Regions from separate parts of the Streptomyces sp. NPDC014864 genome, predicted to be linked through region 2. Evidence: riboswitches for the same ligand, from Rfam matches in the RefSeq annotation. Region 2 holds a riboswitch; the other holds the start of a gene.
What was found. Region 2 has a riboswitch for cyclic di-AMP ahead of ACF1A5_RS31975 (peptidoglycan DD-metalloendopeptidase family protein). Riboswitches for the same ligand answer to the same signal wherever they lie in the genome.

Region 1: it holds a riboswitch for cyclic di-AMP, as region 2 does, so the genes downstream of both, ACF1A5_RS01640 (NlpC/P60 family protein) here and ACF1A5_RS31975 (peptidoglycan DD-metalloendopeptidase family protein) in region 2, are expected to answer to the same signal.

The regions. Positions count from the first base shown of each region.
Region 1 is NZ_JBIBWT010000001.1:324,083-331,142, forward strand. It holds gene ACF1A5_RS01635 (tellurite resistance/C4-dicarboxylate transporter family protein) at 1-751, opposite strand, end outside; gene ACF1A5_RS01640 (NlpC/P60 family protein) at 909-2,099, opposite strand; cyclic di-AMP (ydaO/yuaA leader) riboswitch at 2,107-2,266, opposite strand; gene pcrA (DNA helicase PcrA) at 2,586-5,066, shown strand; gene ACF1A5_RS01650 (peptidoglycan DD-metalloendopeptidase family protein) at 5,223-6,770, opposite strand.
Region 2 is NZ_JBIBWT010000028.1:1,721-8,780, forward strand. It holds gene dxs (1-deoxy-D-xylulose-5-phosphate synthase) at 1-395, shown strand, start outside; gene ACF1A5_RS31955 (aspartate aminotransferase family protein) at 392-1,774, shown strand; gene ACF1A5_RS31960 (helix-turn-helix domain-containing protein) at 1,859-2,482, shown strand; gene ACF1A5_RS31965 (DUF6126 family protein) at 2,479-2,598, shown strand; partial or broken gene ACF1A5_RS31970 (tyrosine-protein phosphatase) at 2,635-3,291, opposite strand; cyclic di-AMP (ydaO/yuaA leader) riboswitch at 3,813-3,969, shown strand; gene ACF1A5_RS31975 (peptidoglycan DD-metalloendopeptidase family protein) at 3,974-4,879, shown strand; gene ACF1A5_RS31980 (SGNH/GDSL hydrolase family protein) at 5,096-5,881, shown strand; gene ACF1A5_RS31985 (TetR/AcrR family transcriptional regulator) at 6,018-6,638, opposite strand; gene ACF1A5_RS31990 (MBL fold metallo-hydrolase) at 6,816-7,060, shown strand, end outside.

The sequences.
Region 1 (7,060 bases), on a different contig from region 2:
GTTCGGCGGCGAGCAGGACGCCGTACCAGAACAGGTCGAGCACCAGCAGTGTGACGGTGACGGTGCGCAGGACGCCGCTGTCGTCCTTGTCCCACAGGTACATCCCCGACCCGGCGGCGGTCATCAGCCGCGTCCCGGCCAGCGCCGAGATCGCCGCCGCGCCACTCGCGATCCACTGGTCCCCGGCCCCCTCGATCACCTGCACCGGGTCGAACCGGGCGACCGCGAACACGTACAGCGCCAGCCCGAGCCAGAACAGCACCAGCGAGGCGTGCGCCAGCCACGCCGACGTCTCCGCCCCGGCCACGGTCGCGCCCAGCACGGCCAGCCCCTCGGTGGCCACGCAGCCCAGGAACACCGACCCGGGCATCCGGCGCCCGGCCTTGCGCAGCACCCGCAGCAGCAGCCCCGGCCACAGCACGACGGACAGCGCGAGCAGCGCCTCGGCCAGGATCCGCACGCCGAGCTCAGAGAAGCGGGTCCCCAGCACGGCCGTGGCGGCCACGGCAGTGAGCGCGCCCGGCGTCCCCGCCTCCGTGAGCCACTCCGACCGCTCGCGCACCAGACGCAGCACGAAGCCGGCCGCCAGCCCCAGCCAGGCGGCACACGCCAGGACCAGCGTGATCCAGGACAGCGCCTCGTAGCCCGTCGTGTGCAGGCCGACCGACAGGATGCCGGTCGCCATGACGGCGGACCCGGCCGTCGACGGACGGTGCACCCACCAGGCGCCGAAGGAGGAGGTGCGGGGCATGGCCCGATGCTAAGGATCTTCGCGCGCGCACACGCGGGGCACGCGCGCGGGCGCACGCGAAAGGGTGCGGGGCGGGACGGGGCGCGAACGGTGCGGGGCGGGGCGGGGGCGGCACGGTGTGCGCGCCGCCCGGCCCCGCCTCCAGGGCCGTGGGGCCTCAGGCGGGCCGCACCACGCTGTGGATCGCGGACTCGCCGTCGTAGTAGATCGACTCCTCGCGCACGTACGCGCCGGGCTTCGGAGCGTGGATCATCATGCCGTTGCCGATGTACACACCGACGTGGCTGATGTCGTCGTAGAAGAAGACCAGGTCACCGGGCTGCGCCTGGGAGAGCGACACCGTCGTCCCCGCGTTCACCTGGTCGTAGGTGGTGCGCGGCAGGGTGACGCCGGCGGCCTTCCAGGCGGCCTGGGTGAGGCCCGAGCAGTCGTAGGAGTCGGGGCCCGTCGCGCCCCACACGTACGGCTTGCCGATCTGGGCGCGGGCGAAGGCGAGCGCCTTGTCGGCCTTGGTGGCGTACGACGTGCCGGACGTCGAGGAGCCCGAGGTGTCCGTGGAGCCGGTGGAACCGGTGGAGCCGGTGGAGTCCGACGTGCCGGAGCCCGAGGCGGCGGCCTGCTGCCGGGCCGCGGCCTGCTCCGCCGCCTGCTTCTTCGCCAGCTCCGCCGCCTTGCGCGCGGCCTCCTCCTGCTTCTGCCGCTCGATCGCCGCCAGCCGCGCCTTCTCCTCGGCGTTCAGCTTCGACAGCAGTTCGCGGGCGTCGGCGAGCTTCTTCTGGACGGTGGCCTTGGCCGTCCTGATGTCGCGCTGCGACTCGGTCAGCGTCTCCAGGCTCCGGGTCGCCTCCCGCCGCTTCTCCATGGTCGCGGACTGCTGGGTGACGTAGTCGTCGACCATGCCCTTCTGCCGGTCGGTGAGCCGTCCCATCAGATGCGACTGGTCGAAGTAGTCCTGCGGAGTGTCCGCGAGCAGGAAGGTGGCGGTGCCGGAGGCGGCGGCACCGGTGCGGTACTGGGCCGCGGCGAACGAGCCCAGCTCCTCGCGCGCCTTGTTGAGCCGGTCCGTGCGCTTGGCGACGTCGTCGAGGAGCGAGGCCACCCGCGTGCGCTGCTTGCCGGTCTTCTCCTTGGCGTCGTTGTACTTCTCCGTGGCCGACTCCGCCTGGCGGTACAGGTCGTCGACCTTCTTCTCGACCTCTTCGATGCTCGGTCTGCCGTCCGGCGCGGGGGCGGCCTCGGCCGTCTGGGAGAGCAGGGCCACGGAGGTGAGGGCGGCCGTGGCCAGGGCCGGCGTGCGTATGCCTGCTACGCCCGGACCGACGGGGCGGGACTTGCGGTGCGACGCCAAGGGAGGCGACTCCTTCCATCGTCCGCCTACCGGGTTAGCTGTCGGGTTCGGGCGGGTGGTTCGGAAGGGTTGCCCTACGGTCCGCGCCCGCTGGGAGGCACGGACCGATTCACCCCAAGGTCGGTGTGGGTCCCCGGCTCCGGATCGCCTGGCGGCGGGACCGGACTCGGCGGAGGCCGCGCGGCCCGGCGTCGTTCGCCGGTGAGGTCGTGCGGCCTGACGGCACGCTAGCCAACTCGTGTGGCTCCTGTGAAGGTTGATGCGCGATATGCCCGATACATTTTCGTGACCTCGCATCACTTGTGCGGTGGACGTGACGGGGCTGCTCCGCAGCGTGAGGGAGCCGTCCCCGCCGCCCCGGGGCCAGCCTGCGAGACCTGCCCCGGGTCTGCCCCTCGCGTGGGGCGCGCCGCCGGGTGCCGGGATCGTGTGATGTTCCGCGGGCGGCCCCGGGTTGTCGGTGGGGCGCCCTAGACTCGTAGAGCGATGAGCAGCCTCTTTGACGACAGCTTCCTGGCGGACCTCCAGGCCCCCCGCGGCCACGAGGAGGGGCCCCCGCCCCCGCCCGAGGACGATCACGCTCCGGAACCGGTTCCGGACGATCTGTTCGGCGGGAAGTTCGACCTGCCTCCGGACCGGGACGCCCACTACCGCGACGGCGCGCCGCGCCCGGCGGTGGACCCGGCCGCCCTCCTGGAGGGGCTGAACGAGAACCAGCGCGCGGCGGTCGTCCACTCCGGCACCCCCCTGCTCATCGTGGCCGGCGCCGGCTCCGGCAAGACCCGCGTGCTCACCCACCGCATCGCCCACCTCCTCGGCGAGCGGGGCGTCCACCCCGGCCAGATCCTCGCGATCACCTTCACCAACAAGGCCGCCGGCGAGATGAAGGAGCGCGTCGAGCAGCTCGTCGGCCCGCGCGCGAACGCGATGTGGGTCATGACCTTCCACAGCGCCTGCGTCCGCATCCTGCGCCGCGAGAGCAAGAAGCTGGGCTTCACCTCCTCCTTCTCGATCTACGACGCCGCCGACTCCAAGCGCCTGATGGCCCTGGTCTGCCGCGATCTGGACCTCGACCCCAAGCACTACCCGCCGAAGTCCTTCAGTGCCAAGATCAGCAACCTCAAGAACGAGCTGATCGACGAGGAGGACTTCGCCGCCCAGGCCACCGACGGCTTCGAGAAGACCCTCGCCCAGGCCTACGCCCTCTACCAGTCGCGGCTGCGCGAGGCCAACGCCCTCGACTTCGACGACCTGATCATGACGACGGTCAACCTGCTCCGCGCCTTCCCCGACGTCGCCGAGCACTACCGCCGCCGCTTCCGGCACGTCCTCGTCGACGAGTACCAGGACACCAACCACGCCCAGTACGCCCTCGTGCGGGAGCTCGTCGGCACCTCCGAGCACCCCGTGGACGTCCCGCCGGGCCAGGACGACCTGCCGCCGGCCGAGCTGTGCGTGGTCGGTGACGCCGACCAGTCGATCTACGCCTTCCGCGGGGCGACCATCCGCAACATCCTCCAGTTCGAGGAGGACTACCCGAACGCCACCACGATCCTGCTGGAGCAGAACTACCGCTCCACCCAGACCATCCTGAGCGCCGCCAACGCGGTCATCGAGCGCAACGAGTCGCGGCGCCCGAAGAACCTGTGGACCAACGCCGGCTCCGGCGCCCGCATCACCGGGTACGTCGCCGACACCGAGCACGACGAGGCGCAGTTCGTCGCCGAGGAGATAGACCGGCTGACGGACGCGGGCGACGCGAAGGCCGGCGACGTCGCCGTCTTCTACCGCACCAACGCCCAGTCCCGGGTCTTCGAAGAGGTCTTCATCCGCGTCGGCCTGCCCTACAAGGTCGTCGGCGGTGTCCGCTTCTACGAGCGCAAGGAGGTCCGGGACGTCCTCGCCTACCTGCGCGTCCTGGCCAACCCCGAGGACTCGGTGCCGCTGCGCCGCATCCTCAACGTGCCCAAGCGCGGCATCGGCGACCGCGCCGAGGCGATGATCGACGCCCTCTCCCAGCGCGAGAAGATCAGCTTCCCGCAGGCGCTGCGCCGTGTCGACGAGGCGTACGGCATGGCCGCGCGCTCCACCAACGCCGTCAAGCGGTTCAACACGCTGATGGAGGAGCTGCGGACGATCGCCGAGTCCGGCGCGGGACCGGCGACCGTCCTGGAGGCCGTCCTCGAACGCACCGGCTACCTGGCCGAGTTGCAGGCCTCCACCGACCCGCAGGACGAGACCCGCATCGAGAACCTCCAGGAACTCGCCGCCGTGGCACTGGAGTTCGAGCAGGAGCGCGGCGAGGGTGAGTCGGGCACGCTGTCCGACTTCCTGGAGCGGGTCGCCCTGGTCGCCGACTCCGACCAGATCCCCGACGAGGAGGACGGCGACGGCGTCATCACGCTGATGACCCTGCACACCGCCAAGGGCCTGGAGTTCCCGGTGGTGTTCCTGACCGGCATGGAGGACGGCGTCTTCCCGCACATGCGCTCCCTCGGCCAGACCAAGGAACTGGAGGAGGAGCGGCGCCTGGCGTACGTCGGCATCACCCGCGCCCGGGAGCGGCTCTACCTGACCCGCTCGGCGATGCGCAGCGCCTGGGGCCAGCCCTCGTACAACCCGCCCTCCCGGTTCCTCGAGGAGATTCCGGCCATGCACGTGGACTGGAAGCGGACGGGTGCCGCGGCACCGGTGTCCTCCGGTCCGGCCTCGGGCCTGGCCGCCTCCCTGTCGTCCTCCCGCTCGCGCTCGTCGGCGTCCGGCGCGTCCGGCTTCGCCACCCGCCGGACCTCCGAGAAGCCGGTGGTCTCGCTCGCGGTCGGCGACCGGGTCACGCACGACCAGTTCGGGCTCGGCACCGTCGTCGCGGTCAAGGGCACGGGCGGGAACGCCGAGGCGACGATCGACTTCGGCGACGCCAAGCCGAAGCGGCTGCTGCTGCGGTACGCGCCGGTGGAGAAGCTCTGAGAGCAGGACCCGCGCCTGGTCGGGCCGGGTCGTGCCCGCGCCCGATCGGGTGGGTGCCGATTTGTCGGATCGGGTGGGGTGCCTGCTTGCCTGGTCAGGTGAGGTGGTGCTGCGTGGCCGCCTGGTGGGGTGAGGTGGTGCTGCCTGCCCGCCTGATCAGGTGGGGTCGAGGCCATGGCTGCGCAGCCACGGCAGTGGGTCGACCGCCGCACCGCCGCCCGGCCGCACCTCGAAGTGCAGGTGCGGGCCGGTGGAGTTGCCGGAGTTGCCCGAGTACGCGATCGGCGTGCCGGCCTTCACCACCGTGCCGGAGGGGACGCGGTAGCTGGAGAGGTGGCAGTACCACGTCTCCGTGCCGTCCTTCGCGGTCAGGATCAGCATGTTGCCGTAGGCGCTGTTCCACTGGGTGCGGACCGTGCCGTCGGTCGCCGCCATCACCGTGGTCCCGTAGGAGACGGGGAAGTCGATGCCGGTGTGCACGGACATCCAGTTCACGCCCGCCTGACCGAAATAGGCGCTGAGCCCTTTCTGCAGAACCGGGAGCACGAACTTGGGGCGCAGCCGCTCCTTGCGGGCCGCCTCCTCCGCCGCCTTCTTCGCCTCGGCCACCTGCTGCGCCTTGAGGTCGATGCGTTCCTGCGTGCGGCTGGCCCGGTCGGCGAAGTCGTCCGCGCCGGCGGACAGGCTCTGCAACTGGGTGTCCAGCTTGTTGTTGGCGGTGGCCGGCTGCACGGCGTGCGCCTCGGACGCGGAGGCGGTGGTCTCCGTGCTGTCGTCGGTCAGTCCGCCGACGGAGGCGGCGGCGATCCCGGCGACGCCCATCACACAGGCCGAGGGCACGGCCACGGTCAGCAGCGCGGAGCGCTTGGCCGGCGTGCGGCGCCGGGAACGGCCGGCGGCGCGGGTGGCCGAGCGCGGAGCCGGAGCGGCCTCTTCCTGGTCGTCGAGGAGCGGGCCCACCGGCGGCAGTGCGCCCGTGGTGCTCAACTCGTCGTCCGCGGCGGAGGGTTCGTCGTAGGCGACCTGGTCGAAGGTGGCGGTGGCCGGTGCGCCGGTGACCTCGTCGAAGCCGTCGGACCCGGATGCGTCCGCGGGGGTACCGGCGGTGTTCCACTGCGTGGCGTCGTACGCGCCGGTGTCGAAGGTCTGCGTGCCCCAGTCCCAGTGAGTCGTCCCGTCCGGGGCCGTCCCGTCCAGGGCGGTGCCGGTGCCGGGCTGGTCGGGACGGGGGGCGCCGGGCTGGAGCCAGGTGTTCGCGTCCCACTGGCCGGAGGCGTCCGAGAGGGCGTCGACGGGGGCGCTCTGCGGCGGCACGGCGGTCAGCGGCTGGTGGCCGGCCGTCCAGGCGGTGGCGTCGTAAGCACCGGTCTCGTAGGCGCCGGTGTCGTGGGCGGCGTGGTGCTGGGCGGCGTACGCGTCGTAGTACTGGGCCTGGTGGCTGCCCGTGGTCCAGTGGGCCGTGTCGTACGTACCCGTGGAGTGGCCGCCGTCCGGGAGTTCGCCGAAGAGGGGGTCGGACGCGAAGCCTGCCGTGCCGTGCGCGAGATGCGTACCGGTGTGGAAACCGGTGGCGTCGTAGTCGCCGTACGTGGTGAAGTCGCCATGGACGGCGTCCGGTCCGCCGTACGACGCGTACGGCGCCGAGGCGGCATCGGAGGCCGGAGCCGGGGTGGTCATGGTCCCCGACGGATGGCGGTCGTTCACCGACTTCTCTTTCGCCTCGACAACAGGGGCTGCCAGAGCAGTGCGGCGACTGTACCCGGCGGTACGCGGGCGCGACAATCTTCCGCAGGTTTCCCACGCGGGAAACGCGGGCAATCGCCCGTGTTTCGGGGGAGTGCGGACACGGCTTGGCTCTGTGTTCGGGCTTCGTTCGAGGTCGGGTCGGCGGTAGACGCCTTAAGTCGGCCGCCGCGGGCGGGGGTTGCGCCCCCCGGAGGCGACCCGCCGTCGGGTGCCGGCCTTGTTTCGCCGGCGGCGCATCGCGGTTCGTC
Region 2 (7,060 bases):
GCCTGAAGGCCGCCGAGCTGCTCGCCGCCCGCGGCGTCGCGTGCACCGTCGTCGACCCCCGCTGGGTCAAGCCCGTCGACCCGGCGCTTCCCGGTCTCGCCGCCGGCCACCGCCTGGTCGCCGTCGTCGAGGACAACAGCCGCGCGGCCGGCGTCGGCTCCGCGGTCGCGCTGGCCCTCGGCGACGCCGAAGTGGACGTACCGGTCAGGCGGTTCGGCATCCCGGAGCAGTTCCTCGCGCACGCCAAGCGCGGCGAGGTGCTGGCCGACATCGGTCTCACGCCCGTGGAGATCGCCGGACGGATCAGCGCGAGCCTGGCGGCCAAGGAGCAGGCCGGGCCGGCCCCGGCGCGGGACACAGGGGCCGGCGGGCCAGTCAAGGAGAGAGCTGAATGAGCAAGGAGTTCGACCTCGGCAGCCTCCTGTCCGAGCGCGGAGCCGAACGCTACGAGCTGCACGCCCGGCACCTGAACCACCAACTGCCGCGCATGCTGCACACCATCGGCTTCGACAAGGTCTACGAGCGGGCCGAGGGCGCCTACTTCTGGGACGCGGACGGCAACGACTACCTCGACATGCTCGCCGGGTTCGGCGTGATGGGCCTGGGCCGCCACCACCCCGTCGTCCGCAAGGCGCTGCACGACGTGCTCGACGCACAGCTCGCCGACCTCACCCGCTTCGACTGCCCACCGCTGCCCGGACTGCTGGCGGAGCGGCTGCTCGCCCACAGTCCGCACCTGGACCGGGTGTTCTTCGGCAACAGCGGGACGGAGGCGGTGGAGACGGCCCTGAAGTTCGCCCGCCGCGCCACCGGCAGACCGCGCGTCCTGTACTGCGAGCACGCCTTCCACGGCCTGACCGTGGGCTCCCTGTCCGTGAACGGCGAGGACGCCTTCCGCGACGGCTTCGCCCCGCTGCTGCCCGACACGGCCGTACCGCTCGGCGATCTCGACGCCCTGGCCAGGGAACTGGAGAAGGGCGACGTCGCCGCCCTGATCGTCGAGCCGATCCAGGGCAAGGGCGTGCACGAGGCCCCGCCCGGCTATCTGCGCGCCGCCCAGGAGCTGCTGCACCGGCACAAGGCGCTGCTCGTCGCGGACGAGGTGCAGACGGGACTCGGCCGCACCGGCGACTTCTACGCCTACCAGCACGAGGACGGGGTGGAGCCGGACCTGGTGTGCGTGGCGAAGGCGCTGTCCGGCGGTTATGTGCCGGTCGGCGCCACGCTCGGCCGGGACTGGATCTTCAAGAAGGTCTACTCGTCCATGGACCGGGTGCTGGTCCACTCGGCCAGCTTCGGGTCCAACGCCCAGGCCATGGCGGCCGGACTCGCCGTGCTGTCCGTCCTGGAGAACGAGCAGATCGTCGCGGGCGCCCGGGCCACCGGCGAGCTGCTGAAGTCGCGGCTCGCGGCCCTGACCGAACGCTACGAACTCCTCGCCGACGTGCGCGGCCGGGGCCTGATGATCGGCATCGAGTTCGGCCGGCCCCGGTCGCTGAAGCTGCGCGGCCGCTGGACCGTGCTCCAGGCCGCCCGCAAGGGCCTGTTCGCGCAGATGGTGGTCGTCCCGCTGCTCCAGCGGCACCGGATCCTCACCCAGGTCTCCGGCGACCATCTGGAGGTGATCAAGCTGATCCCGCCGCTGATCATCGGTGAGCGGGAGGTGGACCGCTTCGTGGACGCCTTCACCGCCGTGATGGACGACGCCCACGGCGGCGGACTGATGTGGGACTTCGGGAAGACACTGGTGAAGCAGGCCGTTGCCCACCGGTAGGTCAGGGAGCCGGCCGCGGGTCCCGCCTTTTGCCTCTGAGGCAATAAATTTGCCCCAGAGGCAAGGATGAGGCTCAATGGAGACATGAGCACTCCCGAGCCCGAGCCCTCGGCGGGACCGGTCGAGGACCTTCCCGCCGTCGCCCCGCAGCTGCGTGCGCTGCGCCGCCGCAGCTCCCTCACCCTGGAGGCCGCGGCCCGCGCGGCCGGGCTGTCGCCCGCCCACCTCTCCCGCCTGGAGACCGGACAGCGCCAGCCCTCCCTGCCCCTGCTGCTCGCGCTCGCCCGTGTCTACGGTACGACGGTCTCCGAACTGCTCGGCGAGAGCGTCGCCGCCCCGGACGCCGTGGTGCGCGCTGCGGACATGGAACCGACGCGGGCGGGCGGCTGGACGTACTGGCAGGCCGGCGCGCCCGGCCGCGGGATGCAGGCCCTGCGGGTCCACGTGCCCCACGGCTCCCAGGGCGACGTCGTGCGGGTGCACCCGGGCGAGGAGTGGCTGTACGTCCTCAAGGGGCGCCTGCGCCTGCGCCTCGGGGACACCGCGCACCTGCTCGCACCGGGCGACAGTGCCCACTTCGACTCGCTGACCCCGCACCGGATCGCCGCCGAGGATCCCGACGGGGCCGATCTGCTCTTTGTCCACACCCTGCTGCAGAGCCCCACGGCCGCGCTGTGCCTGGGCCCCCACACCGGAGACAAGTCATGAGTGACATGGAAGAGAAGTTCCCGCGAGCCCTGTGGATCCGGCTGATCATCTACATCGCCGTCGGGCACGTCTTCGCGGCGTTCGTCTGGCTGCTGTTCGAGGTGGGCGCCAAGTAGGGACACGCGAAGGGGGAAGCGCGAAGTGGGGAGCCGGAGCGGGCCGAGCAGTTCCATGACCTCGGGGGAGTAGGCCGAGGCCGCGCTGCTGCTGCGGTGCACCTTGTAGCGGCGGTGCTTGGCGTTCGACTCCAGGTAGTCCGCCCGGATCGCGTCCTCGTCCACGCCCACGGCGAGCAGGGTCACGGCGATCGACAGGCCCGCGCGGTCCTTGCCCGCCGCGCAGTGCATCAGGGCGGGGACGCTGTCCTGCGCGAGGGCGTGCAGCACGTGGGAGTGCTCGGCGGTGCGCTCGGTGATGATCATGCGGTAGGAGGCGATCATCCGGTTCGCCGCCTTGCCGTCCGCGAGGATCGTGCGCAGCTGGTCGAGGTCGCCGTCGCGGACCATCCGCCAGAACTCGGCGCCGTCTGCCGGGTCGCTCAGCGGCAGGTTGACGTTGCGCACGCCGGGCAGCTCGACGTCCGGGCCCTCGAGCTTCTTGTCGGCCGCGTTGCGGAAGTCGAAGATCGTGTGCAGGCCGAGGGAGGACAGAAAGGCCGCGTCCCGGTCCGTCGCGTGCGCGAGGTGGCCGCTGCGGAACAGCACTCCGTGCCGCACCCGCCGTCCGTCCACGGTCGGCAGCCCGCCCACGTCGCGGAAGTTGCGCACTCCGGCCAGCTCTGGTTCGGTCGACGGGACCTGCTGCGTCACGGGGGCTCCTCCCACTCGGTCGGCCCGGCCCGAAAGGCGGGGCCTGGGCCCGCCGTCACGGCTCGTCGGCGGGCGCGCCTTCCGACGATACGACATGGGTTCCCAGGGCAACGGCCTGGCCACGGGCGAGGAAGCCTCCCGGTCGGCGGCTGCCCCGCTCCGCGGCGACGGCCCAGGCGATCCACCGCCCTTCTTTCGCCTTCCTGTCCTATATGGGCAATTTATCGGTATTGAGCTATTAGGTCCCAACTCGTCGGCCCCTGGGGGCTGCTGACGGGAGGTGACGTGAGCAGCGTCATACTCGTGACCCACGGTGGTCCGCCATGTCCACGTAATTACGGCGCCCTCTCTGCGGGTTGACCAAGAGGGCGCTGATCCAATGCACGGAGCGTCACGGGTTTTGCCCGAATTGGATCACGATGAGCCCCTCTGAGCGGAACCCGCCGCTTGTCCGAACACATCCCGCTCGCTTACGTTCCACCCCGATCCGGACGGACGCCTCATCCTGCCGCCGTCCGGGGCCCGCACACCCACCCGTGCACGGCAGGAGCGGGGGACCCACAGGTACAACCGCCTGTTCCGGTCTCCGGAACGGCTAGGGGTGAAGTCGCGTCCCGCGCGGCCGGGCATCTCCAGCCCGAACCCGACAGCTCACCTCGCAGGCGCCGGAGAGGAATCCGCCATGCCCGCGAAGGGTAAGCACCGCCGTCCGAAGACCCAGCGCCTGACCCGCGTCCTCGCCGCCGCCGGAACCGGTGGCGCCGTGCTCGCACTGCCCCTCATAGGCGCCGCGGGAGCCCACGCGGCCCCCGCGCAGTCCGTCACCGAGCAGACCGTCCGCAGCGCCCCGGCGGCCGCCAAGGCGCCCGCGGCCAAGGGCGCCGGCGCCCGGACCTACACCGTCCGCGCCGGCGACAGCCTGTCGGGCATCGCCGAGAAGCAGCACGTCCGCGGCGGCTGGAAGCAGCTGTACCAGGACAACCGCCGGGCCGTCGGCGACGACCCCTCGCTGATCCACCCGGGCCTGAAGCTGACGCTCGGTCACGCGGCCGCCGGCGCCACCCGGGCGCCCGCGGCCCCGAAGCCCGCGACCGCCGGCTCGTCCGCCGCCAAGGCGAAGACCGTCTCCGCCGCCCAGGTGAAGACCGCGGTCGCCCGCGCCGAGCGGACCGCAGCCACCGCCTTCACCCTGCCGGTGACCGGCGCCGCCGTCGGCACCGGCTACCACGTGGCCGGCAGCCACTGGTCCAGCGGCTACCACACCGGCGTCGACTTCGTGGTCCCGACCGGCACCCCGGTCAAGGCCGTCGGCGCGGGCACGATCGTCTCCGCGGGCTGGGGCGGCGCGTACGGCAACCAGGTCGTCCTCCGGCTCCAGGACGGCCACTACGCCCAGTACGCCCACCTGTCCGCGCTCTCCGTCTCGGCCGGCCAGGCCGTGACCCCGGGACAGCGGCTCGGTCTGTCCGGCGCCACCGGCAACGTGACCGGCCCGCACCTCCACTTCGAGATCCGCACGACGCCGAACTACGGCTCCGACGTGGACCCGGTCGCCTACCTGCGCGCGCACGGCGCCCCCGTCGCCTGACGCACGCGCCCCCGCCACCACCTGCCCGGCACGCCGCCGAAGGCCGGACCCACACCCCCCGGGTCCGGCCTTCGGTGTGCTCTATTCCTGTTCGGCCACATTCACCCAGTGGCTTATCTCACCGTCCGTCAACCCTTGCCTACGGTCGCGTAGGTCACATTCCAAGGTGAATCATGGGCCGATGTGGCAGACGATTCGAAGAGTGACAGCAGAGCAGTGATCGGGTCGTACGTGGCGGTGGGGGACAGCTTCACCGAGGGCGTCGGCGACCCCGGCCCCGACGGGGCGTTCGTCGGCTGGGCGGACCGGTTCGCGGTCCTGCTCGCGGACCGACGTCCCGAGGGCGGCTTCCAGTACGCGAATCTCGCCGTGCGCGGCAAGCTGCTCGACCAGATCGTGGCGGACCAGGTCCCGCGGGCCGTGGAACTCGCCCCGGACCTGGTGTCGTTCTGCGCGGGCGGCAACGACATCATCCGTCCCGGCACGGACCCGGACGACGTGGCGGAGCGGTTCGAGAAGGCCCTCGCCCGGCTCGCCGCCGCGGCCGGCACCGTGATGGTCACCACCGGCTTCGACACCCGGGGCGTGCCGGTGCTCAAGCACCTGCGCGGCAAGATCGCCACCTACAACGGTCATGTGCGGGCCATCGCCGACCGCTACGACTGCCCGGTGCTCGACCTGTGGTCCCTCAAGGCCGTCCAGGACCGCCGGGCCTGGGACCACGACCGGCTGCACCTGTCGCCGGAGGGGCACACCCGGGTGGCGCTGCGGGCCGGCCAGGTCCTCGGCCTCGACGTGCCGGCCGACCCCGAGCAGCCCTGGCCGCCGCTGCCGCCGCGCGGCGCCCTCGGCATCCGGCGCGACGACGTCCAGTGGGCCCGGGAGTTCCTGGTGCCGTGGATCGGCCGCCGCCTGCGCGGCCAGTCCTCCGGGGACCATGTGACGGCCAAGGGCACGCTGTCGCCGGCCGACATCAGGAGCCGGATCACGACGGTGGCGTGAGGGCGGCCGGCGGCCGCCCCGGACCGGGGCGCACGCCGGAGCACAGGGGCACGGCGTCCCGGCGTGGAGCCGTGCCCCTCGCCGTACCGGCCGGCACTCGCCCCGGCCCGCGCCGGGGCCTGTGCACGGCTCGGCTTCACCGTCCGGCGTTCGTCAACGCCTCCCGCTCCAGGCCCAGTTCCCGAGCCAGTGCCTCGTCGACCCATTCCCGGGCCCGCGCGCGGGAGATCCCGCCGCCGTACGCCGTCAGCTGCACGGCGAGCCCGTCGAGCAGGGCCGTCAGACGCAGCGCCGCGGCTCCGGGGTCCGGGCACCGGAACTCGCCCGCCGCCACACCCTCCGCGACGACCTCGGCGATCGCCGCCTTCCACTGCCGGTCGAGGCCCTGGGCGACCTCCCGCAGGGCGGGCTCGCGCAGTGCGGCCGCCCACCCCTCGATCCACAGCCGCCAGCCCTTGGCCTGCCCGGTCGGGGCGTACCAGCGGACGGCGGCCCGCAGCCGCCGCAGCGCCGTCGTCCGCCGGCCCAGCAGCTTGCGCAGCTGCGCCAGATCGTCCTCGGCGGCATGGGCGAAGGCGGCCGCGACCAGCCTCTCCTTCGTCGAGAAGTGATAGAGCACCAGCGCGTTGCTCACCCCGAGCACCGAGGCCACGTCGGCGATGCGCACCGCCGCCACGCCCCGCTCCTCGATCTGCCCGATGGCGGCCCGCAGCAGCTCCTCGCGCCGCTCCGCCACGCTCAACCGCACTCTCGCCACGCGGTCACCCTAACTCCCCCCGCATCCCGCCCGTTTGGCGCGCACGGCGGCACGGCTCGCGGGTCCTCCCGCGCCCTCGTCCCGTCCCGCGGGCCGCGGCGGACGGCAGGCTGCCGGAGGGCCCCGCGCGGCGGCCCTCCATAATGGAAAATCTGACCGACTCCACCTGGAGGTACCGTGGCCGGCTTCCGTTCCCTGAGCTCCGGGCTCCGCGCCCTGCAGCCCGCGGCCCTCGGCGCGGCCCCCGGCGGTGAGCGCATGGCGCGCATCCGCCGGTCGCCCCACTTCAAGGACGGCGTCTTCCAGAACCCCGGGGGCGTCACGCGCACCCGGCCCTCCGGCTCGACGGCGGCCTTCGCCAAGCTCTACTTCGACAAGGACGCCCGCCCCCGCCGGGCCCCCTCCGGCACCGTGCCGGTGCA